One region of the Pseudomonas sp. B7 genome, then DNA from elsewhere that is predicted to be linked to it. Evidence: predicted binding sites of a transcription regulator. Region 1 holds the regulator's gene; each other region holds the start of a gene.
What was found. The regulator FliA, encoded in region 1, starts transcription of late flagellar genes. The targets are predictions, from matches to a motif close to CTAAAGTTTNNNNNNNNNNNGCCGNTAA.

Region 1 (2,196 bases):
GCTGCGAGCTGCGCGACGTGCTGTTGCAGGGCCCCGGCGGGATCCGCATCGTGCCGGCCGCTTCCGGCACCCAGAGCATGGTTCACCTGAGCCCGGCCCAGCATGCCGGCCTGATTCAGGCGTTCAGCGACATCGGCGACAATCTCGACGTGCTGGTGATCGACACCGCTGCGGGTATTGGTGACTCGGTAGTCAGTTTTGTGCGCGCAGCGCAAGAAGTGTTGCTGGTGGTCTGCGACGAGCCGACCTCGATCACCGACGCCTACGCGCTGATCAAACTGCTCAACCGCGATTACGGCATGAACCGCTTCCGCGTCCTGGCCAACATGGCCCAGAGCCCGCAGGAAGGTCGCAATCTGTTCGCCAAGTTGACCAAGGTCACGGATCGCTTCCTCGACGTCGCCCTACAATACGTCGGCGCGGTGCCCTACGACGAAAGCGTGCGCAAGGCGGTGCAGAAGCAGCGTGCGGTCTATGAAGCCTTCCCGCGTTCCAAGTGCGCACTGGCGTTCAAGGCGATTGCACAGAAGGTCGACACCTGGCCGCTGCCCGCCAACCCGCGCGGCCACCTCGAATTTTTCGTCGAGCGCCTCGTGCAGCAAACGGCAGGACCTGTGCTATGACCGCCAGCGGTATGAATTTCTACAAGAAGTCGGCGCGTGACGCGCAGTACGAGTTGATCGAGCGTTACGCGCCACTGGTCAAACGCATCGCCTACCACTTGCTGGCGCGGTTGCCGGCCAGTGTGCAGGTCGAAGACTTGATCCAGGCCGGGATGATCGGCCTGCTCGAAGTCTCGACCAAATATGACGCCAGCAAGGGTGCCAGTTTTGAAACGTACGCGGGCATCCGGATCCGCGGCGCGATGCTCGATGAAGTCCGAAAAGGGGACTGGGCTCCGCGCTCGGTTCACCGCAATACCCGTATGGTCAGCGACGCGATTCGCTCGATTGAAGCTAAAACCGGCCGTGACGCTAAAGATCACGAAGTTGCGGCCGAACTCCAATTGAGTCTCGACGATTACTACGGGATTTTGAACGACACCCTGGGCAGCCGCCTGTTCAGTTTCGACGACCTGTTGCAGGACGGCGAACACGAAGGGCTGCACGAGGATGGCGCCAGTGCTCATCTGGAGCCGTCGCGCGATCTGGAAGACGAACGTTTCCAGGCCGCGCTGGCGGACGCGATTGCCAATTTGCCGGAGCGTGAGCGACTGGTGTTGGCGCTGTACTACGACGAAGAGCTGAACCTCAAGGAGATCGGTGAAGTCCTTGGCGTCAGTGAATCGCGGGTCAGCCAGTTACACAGCCAGTGCGCGGCCCGCTTGCGGGGGCGTTTGGGGGAGTGGCGAGCGCGCTGAAGGCAGTGTGGGGACACTGCGAACGAGGCTGGTGCGGTGGTGAACGGCACCGGTCTTGCTCTGTTGTGCTCCAGACAGTCATCGAGTGTTTTGCCGGATTGATTGAAATGGCGCGTCCAGGTGCTGGGCGCGTTTAAGACTGCTTGGAGGTCGAATTGAACAAAGACATGAAAATCCTCATCGTTGATGACTTCTCAACGATGCGGCGGATCATCAAGAACCTGTTGCGAGATCTCGGGTTCACCAACACCGTTGAAGCCGACGATGGCACCACTGCCATTCCGGTGCTCAACAGCGGCAGCATCGACTTTCTGGTGACCGACTGGAACATGCCCGGCATGACCGGTATCGACCTGCTGCGCCACGTGCGCGCCGATGAAAAGCTCAAGCACCTGCCGGTGCTGATGGTGACCGCTGAAGCCAAGCGCGAGCAGATTATCGAAGCGGCCCAGGCCGGCGTTAACGGCTACGTGGTCAAACCTTTCACGGCTCAGGCGCTGAAAGAAAAAATCGAGAAGATTTTCGAACGCATCGGCTGATGACGCGCGGGGGAGCTATGGAGCATAACGAATCTTCACAGGGCGACTTCGAGTCGACTCTGAAAAAACACGCCGTCGAACTGGTCGAAAGCCTTGAAAAAGGCAAGTTCGGCGACGCCGTGCAACTGATCCATGAGCTCAATCAGACCCGTGACCGTGGCCTGTACCAGGAAGTGGGCAAGCTCACGCGTGAACTGCACAGTGCGATCGTCAATTTCCAGATCGATCCGCACATGCCACAGGCTGAGGAAGTGTCGCAAATCACCGACGCTACCGAGCGCCTGGGCTACGTGGTCA
Region 2 (2,196 bases), on a different contig from region 1:
GCAAACCCGCGTCCGCTCTCCCCGGCCCGCGCGGCTTCGATGGCGGCGTTGAGCGCCAGCAGGTTGGTCTGTTCGGCGATCGCCCGGATCACATCCAGCACTTTGCCGATGTCTTGCGACTGATTGGCCAGCGATTGCACCAACTCACCAGTGTGCTCGACTTCACTGGCCAGGGCGTTGATGGCGCCAGCAGTTTCACTGACCCGCTCCTGGCCCAACTGCGCCGACTCGCTGGACTGGCGGGTGGCGTCGGACGTCGACACCGCATTGCGAGCGACTTCCTCCACCGCTGTGGTCATCTCGTTGACCGCGGTGGCGGCTTGTTCGATTTCGTTGTTCTGCTGCTGCAGCCCTTGCGTGCTGTCGTGGGTCACCGCGCTCAGTTCGTCGGAAGCGGTCGCCAGTTGCGTGGCCGAGCCACTGATGCCCTGCAGGGTTTCGCGCAGGTTCTGCTGCATGGTCGCCAACGCCTTGAGCAGACGGCTGACCTCATCGTTGCCGTGAGTTTCGATCGGACGGGTCAGATCGCCTCTGGCGACGTGCTCAGCGGCGTCGACGGCGGCGCTCAGGGGGCGGACGATGCTGCGGGTCAGCAACATGGCCAAGGCGACGGTGGCCAGCGCCGCCAAAGCAATGAACAAGCTCACGATAGTGCGCGAGGTTTCGTAGTGGGCGGCAGAGTTCTGGCTTTCAGCGGCGACCTGACGGGCGAACAGGTCTGCCAGGTCATTGAGTTGTTTACCGGAGCCGTCGACCACGGTTTTCATGTCGACCAGCAGCAGCTTGGTCAGCTCATCGCGCTTGCCTTGCTCGGCGAGAGTGAATGACTGAGCGATCCCGGTACGGTAGGCGGCGAAGGTTTTCTTGAACTGATCGTACAACTGCTGACCTTCCGGGGTCGTCACCAGCCGGTCGTAAGCGGCGATTTTCTCGCTCAGTTCCTTGTCGCGGGTGTCCATCTGGCTCCGGTACGTGGCGATGTTGGCCGGATCCTGATCCAGCGCCATGCGCAGGGAGATGGTGCGAATGCGCAGCATGATCTCGCGAATCTCGTCACCGCCGCGAATGCTCGGCAGCCATTGCGTCTCCACTGCCACTTCGCTGTCGCGGATGCTCGACATCTGCCCCAGCGCAAACACCCCCAGCAATGCCACCAGCACCGCGATCAGGGCGAAGCCCAAGGCGGCACGGGGAGCAATATTCAACTGACGAAGCAACATGACGAACGCCCTTTTTCTTGTATTGGCAGAATTCAGGGGCGCTTGATGCGGCAGGCCCCTTTCGTTAGCGGGCTATCGGCAAGTTGTATGACGACTTGAATGAAACATTTCCGCAGGGCAAAAAAAATCCCCGTATCTTTCGATACGAGGATTTTTAATATGGTCGGGGTAGGGGGATTCGAACTCCCGACATCCTGCTCCCAAAGCAGGCGCGCTACCGGACTGCGCTATACCCCGGTAAAAAAAAGGCGACCTTTCAAAGATCGCCTTCTTCGATCAGCGCTTTTGGCCTCTGATCTTAAGATTCGATCCCAGTGTTACCTGGTTTCAAAAATGGTGGGTCGTGTGGGATTCGAACCTACGACCAATTGGTTAAAAGCCAACTGCTCTACCAACTGAGCTAACGACCCAAAAATGGTCGGGGTAAGGGGATTCGAACTCCTGACATCCTGCTCCCAAAGCAGGCGCGCTACCGGACTGCGCTATACCCCGGTTTGAAATTGGCTCCGTGACCAGGACTCGAACCTGGGACCCAATGATTAACAGTCATTTGCTCTACCGACTGAGCTATCACGGAACTACATATTTCAATTTACAACGGTGAAACTTGCAGCTTCTCGACATCGTTTTCGCATCGCTGCGTTCGTGTGTCTGAGGCGCGCTATTCTACAACCTAGAACACCTCTGTCAACCCCCTAAATTGCTTTCAAGTTAATGATTTGCAACTTATTTCAGATTTCTGCTCAGTGAGCTGAAACCGTGTTGGTGACTGACTGCGGGGCGCACTTTACAAGCCTTTTCCTTTGAGTTCAACAGCCTGGCGAAAAAAAAGGCCTCGCAGTGCGAGGCCTTCCTTACTTCACCACCGGCAGGTGTCAGTTGAACGTGATCTCGTCGTTCTCCACCACACCGGTTGCGGTCTCGCCCGGCATGAAGCGTCCCGACAGGATCAACTGCGCCAACGGGTTCTCGATCC
Region 3 (2,196 bases), on a different contig from region 1:
CGCCTGCTGCTGCCGGGCATCCGCGAAGGCTTCGCCGCGCTGGAGCGAGCCTGCAATACCTTGCGAGCCGAAGATGACATCCTGCGCATGAAGGCCCCGTCGACCCTGACCATGCGCTGGTTGCTGGCGCGGCTCAGTCGCTTCCGCCATTTGCAGCCCGGCAATGAGGTGCAACTGACCAGTGCGTGGATGGATGTGGATTCGGTGGACTTCAACAACGAGCCCTTCGATTGCGCAGTATTGCTGAGCGACGGGCATTTTCCGCTGGACTGGGAAGCCAGTCTGCTGTTTCCCGAAGAGCTGATTCCGGTCGGCGCGCCGAACCTGCTCAACGATCAGCCCTGGGATGTGGCGCGACTGGCCAGCGCCGAGTTGCTGCACCCGACGCCGGATCGCCGGGACTGGCGTAGCTGGCTGGAGCACATGGGGCTGTCGGATCAGGTGTCGCTCAAGGGCGGGCAGGTGTTCGATACGCTGGAACTGGGCATGATCGCGGCGGCCCGGGGCTATGGGGTCTCCATGGGCGATCTGCTGATGGTGGCCGAGGATGTCGCGCAAGGGCGCCTGAGTCTGCCTTGGCCGACGGCGGTCGCCAGCGGACTGAATTATTACCTGGTGTGGCCAAAGACCCGTCCGGGAGGTGAACGTTTGCGCCGCCTCAGCGACTTCCTGCAAAACGAAGTGCGCGCCATGGCGCTGCCGGCGGTCACGCGCTTGAGCTGAAACGTTCGAGCCTGCACAATGCCGGCCTTTCGCTATACCCCTGCTGATCGCTCAAGTATTCGGTTTCACCGCCGAATACGTGCATGTGGGACCGTCGTGCCGGTCTCCACGATTCACCCCCCATTAGAAAATTATCCGAGCTGCGATCAAGGAGGATCGGAAGTTCGGCCAGGAGCTGTCCATGTCTCAACCTCGCGCTCGGATCGCCTCGCAGCTGGGCCTCGCGCTCGCCGTGATACTGGCGATAGTCATCAGCGGCAGTACGGTGTTCGCCCTGCGTTCGCTGGATACCGCCAACCTCGCCACCCGTGAAGAACACCTGGCCAGCGAGGCACGCCTGCTCGCCGATCAGTTGAGCACTTTCCACGGCACGCTGCGTGAAAGCACCCAGCGCCTGAGCGGGCTGTTCGAGAAACGCTTCAGCGCCGGCCTGAGCATTCATCCGAGCGAGCCGGTCAACGTCGCCGGCACCCAGGCCCCGGGCCTGCACCTGGGCAGCGAAGTGTTGAACAACAACTTCAAGGAAGTCGACGAGTTCAAACAGATGACGGCGGGTGTCGCCACGCTGTTCGTGCGCAGCGGCGAAGACTTCATCCGCGTCAGCACCTCGCTGACCAAACAGGATGGCACTCGCGCCATCGGCACCGTGCTCGATCACGCCCACCCGGCCTACGCGAAGTTGATGGCAGGGCAGGGCTACGTCGGTCGTGCTCTGCTGTTCGATCGCTCCTACATGACCCAATACACCCCGGTGCGTGACAGCAGCGGCAAGGTGATTGCGGTGTTGTTCGTCGGCTTCGATTACACCGACGCGCAGAACGCCCAGTTCGACAACCTCAAGCGCTTCCGCATCGGCCAGACCGGTTCGCTGGCATTGCTGGACGAGAAAAACCAATGGCTGGTGGCGCCGGCGGGCGTGCAGGCGCTGGATCAAGCGATTCCTGTGGTCAACGATTTGGCGAAGGCGCCGGGTAAAGGCCGGTTCTGGAGCGACAAGTCCGAAGATTTCTACAGCATTGCCGTGCCTTTCGAAGGCGGCCCGTGGTCGGTGGTGGCGAGCATGCCGAAGGCTGAGATCCGCGCGGTGACCTGGAGCGTCGGCACTCAGCTGGCCATCGGCAGTCTGCTGGCGATGTTGCTGGCGGTCGGTTCCGTGGTCTGGTTGCTGCGCAGCAAACTGGCGCCGCTGGGCGATCTGGTCCGTCAGGCCGAAGCCTTGGGCGCCGGTGATCTGAGTGTGCGTCTGAACGTGTCGAGCAATGACGAAATCGGCCAACTGGCCCGTGCGTTCAACCAGATGAGCCAGGCCTTGTCGACCATGGTCGAGCACATCCGCCGCGCCTCGGAAGAGGTCAACCGTCGGGCTCAAGCGCTGTCCGGTCTGTCTGGCGGCGCCTATGAAGGCATGGAGCAACAGTCTGGCGAAATTACCAGCATGGCCGGTGCGGTTGAAGAGTTCTCCGCCACGTCGCT

Region 2: the regulator FliA is predicted to act here: its motif matches at 1,293-1,320, upstream of JKA62_RS28580 (methyl-accepting chemotaxis protein).
Region 3: the regulator FliA is predicted to act here: its motif matches at 774-801, upstream of JKA62_RS17510 (methyl-accepting chemotaxis protein).

The regions. Positions count from the first base shown of each region.
Region 1 is NZ_JAERRE010000010.1:42,478-44,673, reverse strand. Features, by position in the region: gene fleN (flagellar synthesis regulator FleN) at 1-623, shown strand, start outside; gene fliA (RNA polymerase sigma factor FliA) at 620-1,360, shown strand; gene JKA62_RS21610 (chemotaxis response regulator CheY) at 1,528-1,899, shown strand; gene JKA62_RS21605 (protein phosphatase CheZ) at 1,917-2,196, shown strand, end outside.
Region 2 is NZ_JAERRE010000019.1:51,183-53,378, forward strand. Features, by position in the region: gene JKA62_RS28580 (methyl-accepting chemotaxis protein) at 1-1,220, opposite strand, end outside; tRNA gene JKA62_RS28585 (tRNA-Pro) at 1,381-1,457, opposite strand; tRNA gene JKA62_RS28590 (tRNA-Lys) at 1,555-1,630, opposite strand; tRNA gene JKA62_RS28595 (tRNA-Pro) at 1,636-1,712, opposite strand; tRNA gene JKA62_RS28600 (tRNA-Asn) at 1,722-1,797, opposite strand; gene clpB (ATP-dependent chaperone ClpB) at 2,096-2,196, opposite strand, start outside.
Region 3 is NZ_JAERRE010000007.1:235,406-237,601, forward strand. Features, by position in the region: gene JKA62_RS17505 (LysR substrate-binding domain-containing protein) at 1-723, shown strand, start outside; gene JKA62_RS17510 (methyl-accepting chemotaxis protein) at 905-2,196, shown strand, end outside.